Regions from separate parts of the Kyrpidia sp. genome, predicted to be linked through region 1. Evidence: predicted binding sites of a transcription regulator. Region 1 holds the regulator's gene; the other holds the start of a gene.
The links. The regulator Rex, encoded in region 1, represses fermentation and respiration genes when NADH is low (regulators of the CRP and FNR family bind a similar motif). The targets are predictions, from matches to a motif close to TTGTGAAATATTTCACAA.
Positions count from the first base shown of each region.

Region 2: the regulator Rex is predicted to act here: its motif matches at 2,757-2,774, upstream of K6T64_RS15805 (nitric-oxide reductase large subunit).

Region 1 is NZ_JAILZZ010000001.1:73,373-86,455, reverse strand. It holds gene K6T64_RS00460 (hypothetical protein) at 1-287, opposite strand, end outside; gene K6T64_RS00455 (YpmA family protein) at 284-457, opposite strand; gene K6T64_RS00450 (amidohydrolase) at 799-2,097, opposite strand; gene mtnA (S-methyl-5-thioribose-1-phosphate isomerase) at 2,170-3,201, opposite strand; gene K6T64_RS00440 (beta-1,2-mannobiose phosphorylase) at 3,293-4,183, opposite strand; gene ligD (non-homologous end-joining DNA ligase) at 4,256-5,134, opposite strand; gene K6T64_RS00430 (ATP-dependent DNA ligase) at 5,180-6,076, opposite strand; gene K6T64_RS00425 (redox-sensing transcriptional repressor Rex) at 6,154-6,783, opposite strand; gene K6T64_RS00420 (tetratricopeptide repeat protein) at 6,923-8,230, opposite strand; gene panD (aspartate 1-decarboxylase) at 8,305-8,700, opposite strand; gene panC (pantoate--beta-alanine ligase) at 8,675-9,556, opposite strand; gene panB (3-methyl-2-oxobutanoate hydroxymethyltransferase) at 9,553-10,371, opposite strand; gene K6T64_RS00400 (biotin--[acetyl-CoA-carboxylase] ligase) at 10,619-11,605, opposite strand; gene K6T64_RS00395 (CCA tRNA nucleotidyltransferase) at 11,602-12,870, opposite strand; gene dapB (4-hydroxy-tetrahydrodipicolinate reductase) at 12,941-13,083, opposite strand, start outside.
Region 2 is NZ_JAILZZ010000081.1:282-6,419, reverse strand. It holds partial or broken gene K6T64_RS15820 (spore germination protein) at 1-402, shown strand, start outside; gene K6T64_RS15815 (GerAB/ArcD/ProY family transporter) at 434-1,513, shown strand; gene K6T64_RS16955 (multicopper oxidase domain-containing protein) at 1,653-1,736, opposite strand; partial or broken gene K6T64_RS16950 (hypothetical protein) at 1,849-1,944, opposite strand; gene K6T64_RS15805 (nitric-oxide reductase large subunit) at 2,867-5,248, shown strand; partial or broken gene K6T64_RS15800 (sigma-70 family RNA polymerase sigma factor) at 5,674-6,138, shown strand, end outside.

The DNA.
Region 1 (13,083 bases):
CCGTCGTTGGCGTATTGCTTCATCACCGGCTGCCCGCCTTGAACCCAGACGTAGGCCACCCGACCGCTGTCGTCGACGCCGGTATACACGTAAAAGACCGGACCCGCCGAATAATAATCCACGCGATCAATTCGAGAAAGAAGTCCTCTTTTCACCAACATGTCCCCTGCGGCGTGCACGTCGGGCTTGGCAGCCAGGGACTGCTGCTCCGCATACCACAGACCGCTCCCGATCGCCCCGGCTGCGACAATCCCCAAGGCCAGAATCACCACAACCGAGCGTTTCACGTCTCATACACCGTGATGACGAATTGTCCCGGGTGATCCCCCCGGGCCATGCCGAACACCAGTCCGCGCTCCTTAAGGGTGCGGTTGAGAAAATCCACGAATTTATACAGTTCCTCGCCCCCCTCGGTGCGAAACACCCCGATCACCTTCAGTTGGTCTTGATCCCCCATGCTTTCCGCCTCACCATCCAAGCCTGGAAATCAAAATCGACATATCCGCGTCCCAACGAGTGATACTAAACCCACCGGGAGGGGGGATGAAGAAGTGGTCCAGTCACCCGTTCCGTCCTCTGAGCCGAGCAGCGCCCCTCCGGCGACCCGGGAATCCTCACAAGAGGGAACACCGGACGCCTTTGACACGTTGTCGTTACACCCGATTTATCACGGGTGGTCCTCGATCTTCGAGGTCAGCCTCCGGCCCCCGGTGCCGGGCACCGCACACCCCCATCGTTCCGATCGCGTATGACCCGCGGGTTCAACCGGGCCGCCACAAGCGGTCCGGCCCCCGTCCTTCAGCGGGTAAACCCTTCAACAATCCGACCTACATGAAACAGGATTTTATCCCGGTCCAAGGTTTGATGCTGGCGGTCGCGCAACAGCCAACGGCCGTCGCACATCACATCTGTGACATCCCCGGACTTGGCCGCGTAGACGACCTGGCTGATGGGATTGTACAGCGGCAACAGATGGGGGCCGGACCCGTCCATGAAGATCAGATCGGCCGGCGCGCCGGGTGCCAAGGTGCCCGCACCCTCTTCCAGAAATAGCGCTCGAGCCCCTTCACGCGTCCCCAAAGCGAGAGCGGTATCTGCGTCCACCGCAATCGGATCTTCCCCGACCCCCTTATGTATCAACGCCGCCAAACGGATTTCTTCCAGGAGATCGAGATTGTTGTTGCTCGCCGCCCCATCCGTCCCCAGTCCCACCACAACGCCTCGTTGTAACAACTTCGGCAAAGGAGCCACACCGCTCCCCAATTTTAGATTCGAACCCGGGTTGTGGGCCACCCGGACATCAAAGCGCGCCATAAGGTCGATGTCCGCCTCCGTCAGATGCACGGCATGGGCCACCACGGTGGGCCGCTCGAAAAGACCGGCTTCCGCACATACGTCCACCGGGGATTTTCCATGGGAGGCCGCGATCTGCTCCACTTCCGAACGGGTCTCAGAAAGGTGAATTTGGATCCCGACACCCAGTTCCGCCGACACTTCGGCGACCTGGCGCAACACCGCCGGAGGACACGTGTAGGGAGCATGGGGACCCAGCGTCACGGTGATCCGCCCTCCCTCAGCCCCGTGCCAGCGGCTTGCAAACTCCCGGCTTTCCCGGATGGCTCCCCGACCTTCATCCGGACCGGTCCCGATAATTCCCCGGGATAACACCCCCCGAACCCCGGCTTGGGCCACGGCCTCCGCCACTCGATCCATATGAAAATACATGTCCGCAAAAGTGGTAATTCCGCCCTCAATCATCTCCAACAGTGCCAACATGGTCCCCCAGTAGATGTCTTCCCCCGTCAATCGATCCTCGATGGGCCACACCTTTTTCTGGAGCCAGTCCATGAGGGGCAAGTCATCCGCATAACCCCGCAACAACGCCATGGCGGCGTGACCGTGAGCATTCACAAAGCCTGGCAAAACGTACTTCCCCGCCGCGTTTACCACTGCCTCCCCCGGCACCGGAGGACCCTCTCCAGGGCCGACAGCTACAATTCTCCCATCCTCCACCACCACGTGCCCATTCTCATACCACAATCCCGATTCCGTGACGGGTATCACCACCCCGCCTATGATCCGGGTGCGCACCACCATTCCACCCCTTTGTCACCGATGCCCGGCGTACCGTTCACCACCATTGTACGCCCATCGCTGTTCAAATATCTATCACGTTCCGCCCCGCAACAAGCCTTGAACGGCATCAGGAAGGGGTGGACGAAGCACTCCCTTTTCTGTGATCAGTGCGTCTATTAACGAATGCGGGGTCACATCGAAAGCCAAGTGCAAAGCCGACGCCCCTGGCGGAGCCATGCGGACTCCAGCCACCTGAAGGACTTCGTCCGGATTCCGCTCCTCGATGGGGATTGCCCGTCCATCGGCTAGTGACCCGTCGAAAGTCGATGTCGGGGCAGCGACATAAAAGGGGATCCCATGATACCGGGCAGCGATTGCCAACCCGTAAGTCCCGATCTTATTCGCGACGTCACCGTTGGCCGCCACCCTGTCGGCCCCCACAATTACGAGATCCACCCAGCCTTTTGCCATGAGGGCTGCCGCCGTGGAGTCCGTAATGATCGTCCCTTCAATTCCTTCTTGGACTAACTCATAAGCTGTCAGCCGGGCACCCTGAAAAAAGGGTCTCGTTTCGTCCACCCAAACCTGGACCTCTTTTCCCTCTTCTCGGGCGGCCCGAATTACCCCCAAAGCTGTTCCGTAGGCGGCCGTCGCCAAGGCTCCGGTGTTACAATGCGTCAGAATACGGGCCCGTTGGGGGATCAACTCCGCCCCCCAGCGGCCAATCCTTCGATTCACCCGCTCGTCCTCACGCATGACCGCTTCGGCCTCGCGCTCAAGCCGAGCCACGGCCTCTCGGCCTTCCCCGGCCACCTCGGCCACTTTCTCCATGCGGCTCAGGGCCCAAAAAAGATTGACAGCCGTCGGCCGGGTGGCGGCGAGCCGCGCCACCGCCTCGCGAACCGCTGCCGAGATCCGGCGACCTTGTTCCACGGCCTTTTGTGCCCCCAGCACCACGCCGAACGCTGCCGCCACTCCGATTGCCGGCGCCCCTCGAACCCGCATCGCTTCAATCGCTTCCGCCACTTCTTCGACGGTGCGACAGTGCACCCAGCGTTCCTCGAGCGGCAAGCGGGTTTGATCGAGAATCAACAGTTCTCCGTCATTCCATCCCAATGCTCGCAACCCCGGTCCCACCTATCTATGGGCATCGCCGATCAGATCCGCCTGTCGAACACATTTAATCAAGGCCACCTATAAAAGTCAAGGACGTCCCTCACGAAAAGCGGACGTCCTTCTTCGCCAATTTCGCAACCCCGATCACCGTATCCGCTCCGCCGTAATAGAAATAGTAGTCATCCGGCATCTCGGCGTGGCCACAGCTAAATACCACATTCGGTATCCATCCCCTGCATTCCCAATCCAACTCCGGTTCAAGAAGGGGGCCGTCCTGGCGGGCAATCACCCGGGTCGGATCTTTTAAATCCAACAACGCCGCCCCCAGTCGATAGACGTTTTGGTCATCCGCCGCATGGTACACCAGGAGCCATCCATGAACCGTTTTGATGGGCGGGCCCGCGACGCCCAATCGGGCCGATTCCCAGGTATGTGAAATCGGAGATAGGATCGAGACATGATCCGTCCAGTGAACCATGTCGTCCGAAAAGGCCAGCCAGATATCCGGAAAACGCCGATGCAGCATCACATAACGGCCACCGATGCGCTCGGGAAACAAGGAAGCGTCTTTATTGGGCTCATCCAGTACCACCCCGTGGCGCTCCCAATCAATGAGATTCCGGGAAGTGGCGAGGCAGATGCGATAATCCCCTGGAAAACGCCCGCCATACCCGGTGTACATCATGTAAAATCGATCATCGAGCTTGACGATCCTCGGATCTTCCAGCCCGCGCTGCTCTTGCCCCTCTTGAGGATCCAAAAGAGGTCGGTCGAACCGCCAAAATGCCAGTCCATCCCGGCTGACCGCATAACCGAGACGAGAAACGTAATCCCCATATTTTTGATGACAGGGCAGGTCTGTGGCGCGATAAATGAGATGAATCAGCCCTCGGTCCACCACCACCGCGCAGTTAAATACCGCCGACCGTTCCCAGTCATGATGGGGATTCGGTTTGAGCACCGGTTCTTTGGTCAGGCGTTCGAGTTTCATCGCCATCGCCCCTCAGCTTCCACTCCCATCTCTGTTTCACCTATCATTTGTATGCAGGAGTGACGAGGTTTGTCAAGGACTTCTTTTTGATGATAACTCGTCTAAATGTTGGAGCAACGGCCGAATATCCACTCCAGGATCGAGAACCGGGGCGAATAAATCTCCCATTTTTTTTAGCCGTTTGGCCATGGTCGCGATTGTCCAGTTTTCGGGTGCCATCCCTCGTTCTACCTCTTCCCACTGAAGAGGGGCGGAAACTGCCGCAGTCGGTACGGCCCGGGGGGAATACGGAGCGATCAATGTCTTGTTCGGCGCGTGTTGAAGATAGTCGATATACACTCGATTCCCCCGTGCTCTCACCCGACGTTCTGTCGTGATCAACTCTGGGGCACGGTGTTCGCAGTACTTGGCAATGGTTCTCATCAGTGGCCGCGTTTGCTCAAAAGTGACGGACCCGTGGATGGGAACGTATACTTGAATTCCCGTGGCTCCGGAGGTCTTGGGGTATGATGGGAGCCCGAGCCGGGTTAGAACATCCCGGATCATCAAGGCCACCCGGCAGACGGTGGCAAATCCTTCCACACTCGGGTCCAAATCAAACACCAAATAAGTCGGCCGGTCTACGGCGGGGAACCGGCTAAAGGTCACGTGGTATTCGATCGCACCGAGCTGCCCCAGCCATAGCAACGTTTCCAGGCGGTCGATAACGATGGCCTCCCCTTCCCCTATCGTTACCCGCGTCACCCAGTCCGGTGTTCCGGGGGGAGGATGTTTCTGAAAAAAACCTTCTTCTTCAATTCCATCCGGGTAGCGAATGACCGTGACCGGCCGATCCTTGAGGTGCGGGATCATAACAGTTGCCACGGTCGCCAAATATTCGAGAAGGTCCCCTTTGGTGAACCCACCGGGCCACAGAACCTTGCCCAGGTTTTGAGGCAGAACCTTTTTCACGCCCGTCCACCACACCTTCTCAACATCTGTACAGATCCCCTTGAGTCAGTGGCCTGACACAAACCCTTTTAAGGAGGGTTGACGCAGCCGCCCTTCCGGGGTCCATTCTGCATACTCGACGTCCGCCTGAAGCTCCGGCTCCCAAAAAATAACCCCTGGAAGATCCTTTTGGTTCACAAAAGGGGAATCTTTGCGCCACAGATGCCGGGATCCTTGGATCACCACATCGGCGTCCAAGGCCCCCAGCCCGGAGCCTACGTTGCCGATGTAATACAACCGGCCTTGCTCGTCTTTGCGTCCGATACAAAGACTGCGCACCTGTCCCTCGCGGATCACCACTCCCCCTACCCAAACCCGCAGGGTTCGCCGATGTTTCACCTTTTGCCACAAAGGGGATGCCCGGCCGGGCACATACGGACTGCCCTCTCGTTTCACGACGATGCCTTCCAATTCCCTTTGCTTCACCTCGGCCCACAGAAGCTCCGCCCCGTTCAGCCACGCCTGAGCCGGAACCACCCATGGTGACGCGGGAATATTTCTTAAATATTCGAACCTCTCTTCAATGGGTCGGTCCAACAGCCATTGACCTTCCCATCCCAGGACATCAAAAGGGATGTACTGAATCGGAATCACCGGCGCCAAACCAGCCGCCCGCTGGGGATCCGCCAGGTCCCGGCGGATCAAAGTCGGAAAATCCGGCCGACCCGAACCGTCCGGGGCGATCAATTCTCCATCGAGGTAAAACTCCTGTGCAATCTCTTTCATGCTTTGTAGTTCCGGATAATGGGCGGTTCGATCGCACCCCTTGCGGTTATAGAGGATGACCCGGCCCTCTCGGCTGGCGGCCATGAGACGAACCCCATCGAACTTCACTTGTGCCCAGTATCCTTTCTCCTCCACCCGCGTCCGGCGAACCGGTTCCATCGGCTTGATCCAGGCCACCCGCCCCTCACCTCGTCGGCGATTCCTTGCTTTTAGTCTCGCCGACAGGCACCCAGCCATGCCCAGAAACATATGGCTCAACGAACATAATATGCGAGAGCTTGAAGCTCACTGGTCACGTCTGAATAGCGCACATGTACCGTGGGAGGAGTGCGCAATGTTGCGGGTGCAAAATTCAGAATGCCCACAATACCGGCCTCCACCATGCGGTTTGCCACAGCCTGGGCTTCCGGCGCAGGAACCGCCACGATCCCGATCCGAATCCCTTGCTCTCGAACCCGGGTTTCAAAATCGTCCATCCCCTGAACGGTCAACCCCGCCACCGCCAGGCCGATCTTGCGGGGGTCTTTGTCAAAAATCGCAGCAATAGCAAGCTCACTCCGCCGGAGTCGGCTATAATTACTCAAAGCAATTCCAAGATGTCCGGCGCCCACCAAAGCCACCGGGAGGTTGCGATCCAATTTTAGGATCTGGCGAATCTTTTCAATCAAATAAGGAACGTGATAACCGATGCCCTTCCGTCCAAACTCGCCGAAATATGCGAGATCTTTGCGGATCTGAGCGGGATTGATATCGAGGTCCCGGCCCATTTCCTGGGAAGACACCGTATCCACTTCACGAGCCTGCAATTGTTGCAAATAACGCAAATAAATTGGCAATCTCCTGACGACTGCTTGGGATACAACCGGAGTCTTCCCTTGCAACACGTCTTTCCCTCCGATATATTGAGCAGTTTTGTGCTTTATTGTATCACAAGCTCCGAGATCTGGAATGAGCAGATTGAACCGGTGGGGGTAAAGCCCCACCGCCGTTCGAATCGGTTTGGTTTACATAATATATATTCTGTTAATACCCGTGTCCACTGGGTTTACTGTCCAGCTCCTGTGGGCCGACTTCCGCCGGCTCGTTCCGACAACTCAGAGAACCCGCCCCCTGGCCTTTGGCCTTTGCGATCCACCCCATCGCAGCATGGGCCGCATTTTTCACCGTCTCATCTTGTTCCGCTCGTTCCAGGTATCGCCAGGCTCCGATCCGGTCCCCGACTTCCAGGGCAGCCCAGCCCAAGTACAGCAAAACCTGACCCGCTTTTCCGTCCAGGGAGGCAGCTTTTTTCCAAGCCCCCCGGGCGCTGAGTCGGTCCCCTTGGCGCCAGCGGGTCCACCCCCAACCGCTCCACAAATCCGGATCCCGGGGTTGAAGCCGCAACAAACGCTTCCATATGCGGGCAGCTTCTTCCAAGCGACCAAAGTAGTCCAACAGGATCGCCAACTCTTTTCCAATTCTCCAGGAATCCGGCAACAACCGATATCCGTGAAGAGCCCAGGAGATCGCTAAGCGGAATCTCCCCAACCGTTTTAGAACGGCGATTCCCACCAACCACGCCTCTTCGTCTCGGGAATCCACTTCCAACACATTGATCAGTTCCTCAATGGCCCTCTCCCAATCGCCCACGCGAATCAAGGCCACAGCCAGATTGTAATGAAGGATCGGGACTCCCCGGCCTCCTTCCACCGCCAGAACCAGATCCTCGGCCGCTTCCCGCCACCGCCCTTGCTCGGCATACACATGAGCTCGGGCGTGACGGACGCTCGTTAGGATCCAGGGACTTTGTTCTGTGGAGAGCAGGATTTGCAAGTGAGGCTCTGCTTCGCGACCCCTCCCCCGAGCGATGTAGGCGAGGGCGAGGTACAGTCGCGCCACGGGAAAATCCCCGGTCTGCTTGAGCACTTTCTCCAGTTCTTCCGCAGCCTCCTGGTACATCCATAGATCAAAAAACCCGATTCCTTTGCGGAAAGTGCGCACGAGAGCCTCGCTGTCCAAGTGAGGTGGGATGTGCCAAACCATGGAAATCCCGTCGCTCCCCTCCGGCTTAGGGGGGTACGGTGCGGGTGAAATGGGTCCTGTCTCCGGTGCCACATTCGAAGGGGCGTTCTCGTGGTTGATCGGGCTCGCATCGAGATCCAGATCGAGACCAAACCGTTCGCAGAGCTCGGCAATCCGATCTTCCAAAACGAGCCAGTTTTCCATCCACTCGTCCGCCTGGGCCCGGAGAGCCCCGAGTTCCTCGACCAACTCTGGACCCGGCCCCTCATCGGACAAACGTTGTTCGATGCGCCCTAATTCATCAAAGAGTTCCGAAAAAGACTCGGACATCACAAACCCTCCCCCGGGTGACCATGGTTCCGTAAACCTTAGTGTCGCCCGGGGGGAGGAATTTATCCGAGTCCTTATCCAAACTTCACCGGTATTTCCCCGCCCGCCTCTTCGGCGATCCGCCCCAACACCCGGTTCTCCTCGTCCAAAACGACAACCTTCGGCCGGTGCCGAACTGCCTCTTGTTCGTCCATCCATCCGTACGCCATGATAATCACCACATCCCCGGGTTGGGCCCACCTAGCGGCGGCACCGTTCAGGCAGATATCTCCCTGGCCTCGGGGACCTGGAATGACATAAGTCTCCAAACGGGCTCCGTTGTGGTTGTTGACCACTTGGACCCTCTCTCCCGGAAGGATTCCCGCCGCGTCCATTAAATCCTCATCGATGGTGATGCTCCCCACATAGTTCAAATTCGCTTCGGTCACCCGGGCTCGGTGAAGTTTACCGATCAACATATGCCGCAACATGCTTCATCCCCTTCCCGGCCTCCAAAGCCACATTGTCGATCAGGCGGGTGTCACCTACCCGGACCGCCGCCAGGAGCCGACATGGTTCATCGATCTGATCCACCTGCCCGAGATCTTCCTCGCGCACCGCGGAGACGTACTCCACTTCCAGCCCAGCCGACGACAATTGCTGCGTCACGGATTGCACCAGTTCAGCAGCCCGGGTCGTCCCTTCCCGGCAACGACGGGCGGCATCGAACAAAGCCCTGGATAAAACGGCCGCCCTCCGACGCTCCTCCGGGCTCAAATACCGGTTGCGCGAACTCATGGCCAAGCCGTCGGCTTCCCGGACCGTGGGACAACCGATGACCTTGACCGGCAGATTCAAATCCTCCACCATGGTCTGGATGATCCTCAGTTGCTGATAATCCTTTTCCCCGAAAAAGGCTTCGTCCGGCTCAACAATGTGAAACAATTTCGCAACTACGGTCGCCACGCCGTCAAAGTGCCCAGGGCGCGACAGTCCGCACAATCGGTTGGCCAAATCCCCCACCCGAAGGGTCACCTGCAAAGCGCGGGGGTACATTTCCTCCACGGAAGGTGTGAATAAAAGATCCACCCCGGTCCCCTCAGCCAGCGCCCGGTCCCGGGCCATGTCCCTTGGGTAGCGATCATAATCTTCCCCGGGTCCGAACTGCAGCGGGTTGACAAATATGCTCATCACCACCGCGTGGCCGGCCGCCTTCGCCCGTTTCACCAGGGACAAGTGGCCATCGTGCAGAAATCCCATGGTGGGCACCAGCCCAATGGTTCTCCCTTCGCCCCGCCGCTGATTCACCCAGGTCCTCACTTCTGAAACAGACTCCGCCACCTTCACCTGACCGTCGCCCCGCTTTCGGGATCGTAGACGTGGGCGGGATCCGGAAACTGCCTTTCCCGAACTTCTGTCGCATACTGACGCACAGCCCCCACTGCCGCTTCGGCAAAATGAGCGTAGCGCTTCACAAACTTCGGTTTCGGCCCGTAGGACCACCCCAACAGATCATGAATCACCAATACCTGTCCGTCGCAGTACGCCCCCGCTCCGATCCCGATCACCGGTATGGAGAGGGCCCGGCTAATTTTAGCCCCGAGTCCCTCGGGGACGCCTTCCACCACTAACGAAAAGCATCCCGCCTCCTCCAGACGCCGGCCATCCTCGAGCAGCTTTTCCGCGGCCGCCGGCTCCCTGCCCTGCACTTTATACCCACCTAGCTGCTGCACCGATTGGGGAGTCAGTCCAATATGGCCCATGACGGGAATGCCCGCCTCGGTCAGGGCGGCCACCCGGTCCGTCACTTCACGTCCGCCCTCGAGCTTCACCGCGTCTGCCCCACCTTCCTGCAGCAGGCGCCCGGCATTGCGCAGCGTCTCTTCCAGGCTCAGCCGGTGGGCCAAAAAAGGCATGTCCACCACCAAAAGCGTATTTTGCAGCCCCCGCCTCACCGCCCGGGCGTGGTGAACCATATCGTCCATTGTCACCGGAATGGTGGACGTATACCCCAGCACTGTCATGCCGAGAGAATCGCCCACCAGGACGGCATCGACACCGGCCTCCTCCGCCACCCGGGCTGTCGGGTAGTCATAAGCTGTCACCATCACCAGGGGAACACCGCCTTTGCGTTTGCGAAATGCCATGGCCAAACCTTCCATACCTGTTCCTCCTCACCTCCGGCCGCCGACGGATCCCCCGGAACACCTCCATAAAAAAACCTTTCGGCCGAGGGCGCGAAAGGTCGTGGATCGGGAATGCCTTTGACACTTTCATCTGTCTCGGTCCGTCTCACGGCTCAGAGCAGATTATTCAGAACACGCCATTGCACCGGGAAAGTACAGCCCTTTGGGGTGCCGCCTTTCCACACCCAGTATACCGGTTTACAACGAGGAAATCTATATGCTCCTACGATCCGGGATCAAAAATCACTTCTGCGCTGATGATCTTCTCCAGGTTCCCTTCATCGGTCTCCACCCACAACGCCCCGTCATCGTCAATGCGCCGGGCCCAGCCAATTTTTTGCCCGGACTGTGTCTGCACGGCGATTCTCCGGCCGAGGGAAACGTTCAGCCTCTCCCATCTTTCGCGAAAAGCACGAAAACCTTCATTTTGGTAAATCCGATAATCCGTCTCCAGCCGCCCCAGAAGTCCTTGGATGAGCGCCGTCCGGGAGATCGGGCTGCCAGGCTCTGCGAGGGACCCGGCTACCCCTCGCAGTTCTGGTGGAAAATCTTCCACCCGGCCGAAGACGTTTACTCCAATGCCGAGTACGATAAACCGGATCTCCTCGGCTTCGGCGCTCATTTCGCTCAGGATTCCGCACACCTTCCTCCCGTCCGGCAAAAGAAGATCATTGGGCCATTTGATTCCCACGGATACCCCCGCCCTTTCCCGAATCACTTCGGCGACGGACACCGCTGCCATCAAGGTCAACTGAGGGGCTCGAAAAACTGGAAAAGTCGGCCTCAGAACGACGGACATCCAGATGCCATGGCCTGGGGGAGAAAACCATGGACGTCCTCGTCGGCCCCTCCCGGCCGTTTGCCGCTCGGCCAGCACCGTATAGCCTTCCGGGGCCCCGCCCTCCGCCTCGGCGAAAGCGTAGCGGTTGGTGGAATCCACCGTTTCCAAGACCGTCATGTGCCGCCCGAAAACGTTCGTCGCCAACCCCGCCTGAATCGCCTCCGGCCGGAGCTCCTCTCCTTCTTCCCGCAATCTGTAGCCCCGGTTGCGAACCGCCTCGATCGGGTATCCGACTCCCTGTAGCGCCTGAATGTGTTTCCAGACTGCGGTGCGAGAGATGCCGAATCGCTGGCCAAGCTCTTCGCCGGAAACAAAGCGGTCCCCGGCCTGGCGTAATGCCTGCAAAATCTCCCCGCGAATCTCCGTCACTGCCCACCCTCCATCTTCCGGCGCCCCCGGACCCAATGTGCGAGGTACTCCCCGAGGGCCCGGGGGTCATTCGCCACCTGACCGTTCAACAGAGCTTCTCGCAAAGCCCGCTCGGCCTCCCCCCACAGCGGACCAGGGGGGATGTGAGCCGCTCGGCACAATGTCTCGAATTCCGTTGCGAAATCCCGGCGGTCCCAAAGGGGCTGCGCCTCTACAGCCCGGCGAAACGCCTCCCGGCTCGCCATCTCTTCTTCTTCCCCGTATCCCCGAACCGCCTGCACCACCCGCAATCCCATCTCCGCTCGCTCCCGCCCGAGGTGGTACAGCCACCGGGCCCAATCCCCGGGCTCCGCCCGAAGGGGATCAAAATGGCACGCTTCCCACCACGTGATCACATCCCGTTGAAACAGGCGGCTCGCTCTCCAAGCCTTTGTCATCGCGGCCGCATGTTGCCGGGTGCAGCCCAACATCCACAGCAGCACCCCCGTCCGAAGGGCCGAATCCCGGGGGAGTCGGCGGCACGCCCGACCCCACGCCGCCGCGACCTGGAGACCCCGATCCCGACCCACCGGCATTCCCGTCCACCACTCCAGAAAGCCGCACGCCGCCAACTCCCTGGCCACCTTGTCCACGTCACCCACCACCAGGCGCCGCCACTCCCCCAGCACCCGTTCCACCGCGACATAGCGAACGTCCTTCACCTGTTTGTTCAGGGCCAAAACCACCGAAGGATCGAGATCGAAAGACAACTCTGCCGCCAACCGCAGGGCCCGGACCATGCGAAGGGCGTCTTCGGCAAAACGCTGGGCAGGATCTCCCACCGCACGGATCTGTCCGGCCAATAGATCTTCGAGGCCGCCAAAGGGATCGATCAGGCGAAACCCCCGACTCATCGCCATGGCGTTAATCGTGAAATCCCGGCGACCCAAATCCTCTTCAAGTTTTGGTGTATACTCCACCTGGGACGGCCGTCGCCGATCCCGATACCCGCCTTCCCGGCGGTAGGTCGTCACTTCTACGCCAATGCCCTGTCGGGGAATGGTCACTGTCCCAAAAGCCAAACCCGTCGGAACCGCTTCCGGGAAAACCTTCATGACAGCCTCGGGCGGAGCGGCTGTGGCGATGTCCACATCCTTGGCCCCCCGTCCGAGCAAAAGATCCCGCACTCCGCCCCCGACGTAAACCGCTTCCCATCCAGCGTCGGTCAAGGCGGCGATCACCTCCTCCGCCGCCCGCCATACCCGGATCCCCGCCACGGACTGCATGTCCTTTCCTCCCCGGATCCCGGCCTCGCCGAGGCTTTCCCCAGATCCCTGGCCGCCTCCCAGCTTTTCTTCAGCCGAGCAATTGTTCCAGCCCATACATCATTCCTACATAACCCATCACACCCCGCACCGCCAGTACCACCCCGGGCATAAAGGAGACCCGATCCAAGGAATCGTGCCGCACCGTCAAGATCTGCCCCGGCCCTCCGAGGA
Region 2 (6,138 bases), on a different contig from region 1:
ATCGGTGAGGCGGCTGTTGCCGCCGGAATCGTGTCGCCGGCGATGGTGATCATCGTGGCCCTGACCGGGATTGCTTCTTTTACCATACCCAGTTACAACATTGCCATTACACTGCGGATCTTGCGTTTTCCCATGACTATCATGGCCGGGGTGCTTGGTCTGTACGGGATCATTATCGCGGTGCTCATCTTGTGGACTCACCTGGTTTCCCTGCGTTCCTTTGGGGTTCCGTACCTGTCGCCGATTGCGCCCTTTATGTGGCCCGACATCAAAGATGTATTTACCAGGCCACCGTGGTGGCAGATGCGCCACCGTCCAAAAACCATGGAGTCGGTAGATTTGACCAGGAGCGCGGGTATACCGAAGCCCCTGCCGGGTCAGACAGAACAAGATCCGCCATAAAAGATAAAGATTGAAAATCCTTGGAGGGCCTATGCATACACAGCAACTGTCCCGCGTACAGTTCGTAATGTTGAGCATTTGGCTCTTTCTGGGTACTGGGTTTCTGACATTGCCGTTTGCCATTGGACAATTCACCGTTCGAGACGCTTGGATCGTTCCTTTCCTTTTTATACCTCAGGGGGTAATCGTGGCAGGGGTGATTACGTGGTTCCGACAGACGTTTCCCGGACAATCGCTGGTTGAGGGCTGTCACACAGCTTTCGGCCCGTGGTGGGGAAGGATCCCTAGTTTGTGGTTTTTGATCATGACGCTCGTCGTCGAATGTTTCGTTCTTCGCGAAGTGGGCCTGTTTCTGACCACCACGGTCCTGCCTTCGACCCCGGAGTATGTTGTGAACGCGATGTTCCTTATTCCCGTTGCGTACGCAGTATATCAAGGTGTGGAAGCAGTTGGGAGATTGGGGGAGACCATTACGCCCATCGGGATGGGTATTACGCTGGTTATATCGGTACTCTCCATGCAGTATGCGGATCCTTCTCATTATCACCCCGTTTTAGCAGATGGCTGGACGCCTATTCTGCGAGGCAGCATTGTGGTATGGATGTACGCTTGGCTGTTGCTGTTTGTTCTGCAGCTGGGCGAGGCAGTTCCACAACGGTTGGGAAAAGATCTTTTAATCATGGTTTTGATTATTACGTCAGCAGGGCTTGTAGCGGAACCTACAATCTGCATGGTACTGGGCCCGAGCGCAGCTTACTCTCTTTATCCCATCCTGGAGGTGGTGCGGACGATTCGGATTGCCGATTTTCTGGAGCGATTGGATACGTTTTACGTGATGGGGGTCGTCGTGGGTATCTTTTTACAGTGTTCTTTTATCCACTATGCTTTAGTAACGGGTATCAGCCAATGGACTGGGCTAGGGCATTATCGGCCCGCTGTATGGAGCGGTGCGGTTTTGGCCTGGGCGGGCAGTATTTTTTTTATACGGAACGAATCAATGTTTCTGGAATATGTTATGTATGTGGGTTGGGGATACCTCACATTCACAGGGATTGCCGTGCCTCTCTTGGCTGTCGTAGTACACCGGTGGCGCCAGCGCCGCAAAGTATGATCCCCCTCATGCCCGGCTCCCGTCCGCCGTATGCCACCGGTGTCGGCACCGGTTTCGATAAACTGCGTAACTTATTACGTTGATGAACGTGATTGAACCGCCCATAGAGGCCATTTGGTGGGCCGATCCATCCGCCGCTTCACTGGGGGACAGTGTGGTCGAGAATATCGCAGTGGAACATCCATTGCCCGGGGGTGTCCGCCGTGAACGCGATAAAAGGCATGGCGACCCTCTACGGGGCGCAGGGCGTCGGGGTGAACCGCTGTCAGAAGACCAACTGCTCGCCCCAATTCCGGGATCCTGTGCAGTGGAAACCGCTGTTCGCCATGCAAGGTATGCAGGACGACCGACAGCTGGATCAAATCCGCGATCCCGGCCCTCTCACCCATTCCCATGATGGATACGTCAATCACGACCGCTCCGGCGTCGATGGAAAACAGGGCATTGGCGACAGCAAGCCCCAGATCGTTGTGTAAGTGAACTTCAAACGGTCACCGCAACTCCTGCACGGCCCGGGCTACCCACTTCTGACAAATTGGCGGCTCCCATACGCCCACCGTATCCGCCAAACTGATGCGATTCACGCCTGCTGCCAATGCAGCTTGGGCCACCGTCTCAATGTGTTCCAGGAGGTCCGGGATGCTTCCCCGACAGTCAAGCGAACCTTTAATCCCAGTCTTCTTGCCTCGGTGACTGCGTCGTAAGTGAAATAGAAATAACAGGGGCTCATCTTGACGGTGTCTTGACGGCGAGGATTGGATAGTGTTCGGATTATTTAATCATATCGGCATGTCGACCAAATTGCTCCTATCATCCCTCGCCAGTCTGGTGGCCTTGCTCACTGTGGGCATCATGGGAGGTATGAGCCTCGCGATATGGACGCGCAATAACGCCAAGCCGGGGTTAATTAACAGTGGTTTTCATCGTGAAGGGATACTCTGCTTGGCAGTCTTTTCTTATTGATTCCCTCCTACCAAGGAGGTTTTATGTTCCACGTTGGATACATAAACCCGCTTGTTGATGATAACTTAAATGGGATACCGCGTGTTCCGTCATCCGAATTCACTGACAATATGGCCAAAAGAGTGGAAGGCGGATTTGGAGTTCCGAGGAGGTGGATGGGGGCGGGGCCCATCGTGTCGTCTCCCAACGCTTTTTCGCGATTATTTTGCCGGCGAACCGTGTGAATCATATGTTCGTTCGTGTACCTGCAGCCTTGAACAATTGGTGAACGCTGCCATTTATGTGACGACTGTCACATGGGGGGGGGTGGGGCTTCATGCTACGGTGTGATTGCGGTCGGCCGACCCGATACATCTCAAGATACGGCTATGCAGGAAAGGGGGATGTTCAATGTCTGCGGTTAAGGTGGATGCTCTTCGGGGGAGGTCAAACCACGGCGACTCGGGCTTGTGGAAACACATTCTATTAGTCGTCGTCCTGCTCAGCTTCACCGTGCTGTTGGCCGGAGGATTTTGGATTTATAAGGAAAAAGCACCGATTCCCACGATGCTCGGAACGGATCACCAACCGCTGGTGTCGAAACAAGATCTTCTTCATGGACAACAGGTATTTCAAAAATACGACCTGATGGATTACGGTTCGATCCTGGGGAATGGCACTTTTTTCGGTCCCGATTTCACGGCGGAGACTCTGCACTTGGTGGTTGTCGCCATGAGGGACGAGAAAGCGAACGAGATGTACGGCAATTCTTACGATAAGCTCACTGCTGACCGCCAGGCCGCGGTGTCCCAGGCGGTGAAGTCGGAGATTCGGGTCAACCGCTACGATCCCGCAACCGACACGCTGACGCTCACGCCGGCTCAAAGCCGGACCTTGGATCAGGTTCGAGCGTATTACAACCAGCTTTTCACCCTGGGCAATCCCGACCGGGGACTCCAGCCGGGAAGTTTAAACCAGGCGTCCCCGGAGGACATCCGCAGCTTGGCCGACTACTTCTTCTGGACGGCGTGGCTCTCCGCCGTGAACCGTCCAGGGCTTGACTATTCGTACACCAACAACTGGCCCTACGAGCCGGGAGCGGGGAACGAGAACACATTCCACGCCGTGTTCTGGAGTGCGGCCAGTGTCGCTTTTCTCATTCTTATGCTGGCAATCATCCTCTGGGTGTACAACCATTTTAAATTGCAAATGCAGAGTGCCTATGACTCCTCGTTCCCGGATCTCCGCCCGGACAGGGAGGGGATCACCGTGAGCCAGAGAAAGACCGGGAAATATTTTGTCGTTGTCTGCCTGGTGTTTCTCTTTCAGGTCCTGATGGGTGGATTGATGGCTCATTATTACGTGGAGGGAAGCGGATTCTACGGCCTGCCCATCGCTGATTGGCTTCCCTTCAATATTGCCAAAACGTGGCATTTACAGTCGGCCGTCTTTTGGATCGCCACGGCTTGGCTGGGCATGGGTCTTTTCATCGCCCCGATCGTCGGTGGTCGAGAGCCGAAAGGCCAAGGGATCCTGGTGGACGTGCTGTTCTGGGCTCTGGTGGCCGTGGTGGCAGGCAGCTTTACCGGGGAATGGTTGGGTGCCAAGGGGCTGCTGGGCAAGTTCTGGTTCACGTTCGGCAATCAGGGATGGAATTATTTAGAGATGGGACGGGTATGGCAGGTTTTGCTGGTCGCTGGGCTGCTCATCTGGTTGTTTATCGTATGGCGGGGGTTGCGGGATAGCCTGCGCCGGGAAACGGACAAGGGAGGTCTCGTGCACCTGCTGTTTTACAGCGCGTGGACGATTCCTGGTTTCTATATCTTCGCATTTTTGGTGAATCCGACAACCCACATTACCTTCTCGGACTACTGGCGGTGGTGGGTGATCCACCTGTGGGTGGAAGGCGTATTTGAAGTGTTTGCCGTGGTGGCCATCGGATTCCTGTTGGTGACCATGGGTCTGGTGACCCGGGCCTCCACGGTGCGGGCCCTGTATTTTCAAATCTTGATCCTGATGGGAAGCGGCGTGATCGGGACCGGCCACCATTATTATTGGATCGGTGATCCGGCCATGTGGCTGGGGCTGGGGGCTTGCTTCTCCGCCCTGGAGGTGGTGCCGCTGACGCTGCTGGCTGCCGAAGCATACGATCAGTACCGCATGCTTCGCGACGGAGGCCGGGTTTTTCCATATAAGGCGCCCTTCTGGTTCTTGATTTCCACGGCCGTCTGGAACCTGGTCGGGGCAGGGGTCTTCGGTTTTCTGATCAACCTGCCGGTGGTCAGTTATTACGAACATGGTTCGTTCTTAACGGCCACCCATGGCCATACCGCCATGATGGGTGTGTACGGGATGCTGGCCATCGCGCTCATGTTGTTTTCGTTGCGCCGGTTGGTTCCGGGAGCGTTTTGGCCGGAAAAATTGTTCAAGTGGGCAGCGTGGGGACTCAATCTTGGACTTGTCGGCATGGCGTTGGTGACGTTGTTTCCGGTCGGGGTCGAGCAATTGCGAACCACGATGGAACAGGGATTCTGGGCGGCCCGTCAGCTGGCATTCTATCGCCAACCCTTCGTTTACACATTGCTCTGGGCACGGATCGTGCCGGATACGGTCTTTATTGTCGTCGGTGTTCTGCCTCTGGCACTGGGAGTGATTCGGGCATTCCTGCACTTGAAACCGGTCGTGCCCGGAGCGAATCCGGCAATGCCCCAGGGCACGGACGGGTCGGACGAGGTCAACCGCGGGGACAGATCCCCGGCTCCCACGGCGACTGGTGCCGTTTCCGGCAGGTAGTATTCTGTTTGACCCCGGTATGACCAAAGAAAGAAGGGCTCCCTTAAAGCCCCAGGCAGTTATTGGGGCGGACAGGGTTAAAAAGGCTCTTTGCAGTTTGAGACCTTGAGGGGGAGGTCAAGAGATCGTCGAATACCACAGTGAGGCGAGAATATGCCGTGAAAGCTCTTGACCGACCCGTTGGTAGGATCAGGGGAAGCGGGGAGAAGCCGACGGTAGGGAGGCTTTCCCCTTAATCCCAACTCTTGAATCTATTAGCCTTACACTCACATGATCGACCATAATCGAACGGTTCAACCCACCTCAAACGGCGAAAAGCCGTTTTTTTCTCCCTCCCCGCCAATAAGGCGAAGGGGGGATTTTTTATGGACGACGGTGTCACGGCGCTAGCCTGTTAGGCCAAAACAGACCCGGACGCATTTGCTGAACTAGCCTCGCGCTTTCAACCGCTCATGAAGAAGCTGGCCGCAAAATACTGGCTCCCGAACGATACCGAGGACGAAGTGATTCAGGTTTTGCGGATCGAACTGTGGAACGCCGTGAAAGAATACCGGCCGGGGCGCCCGTTCCAGGGCTTCGCGAAGATGTTCCTGCACAACCGGCTGAAAACCCTTGTCGCCAGAAAAGTGTACGGCGGCAAGCACGTGTTTTTCCGGGAGGCCGTGAGCCTGGAAACAGCCGTGTCGGACCGGACGGCCCAGAGGTCTGTGCCGTCGGCGGAAGATGAGGCGATGGCCAGGCTGATCCGTCTGGCCCTCAAGGAACGGCTGTACGAGGTGCTGGACCAGGCGCTGACCGATCTTGAACGCGAGTGCTTCGTTCGGCGATATATTTTCGAACAGTCCTACAAGCAGATACAAAAAGAGTTGGGGGATCAACAGCCTGGAAGT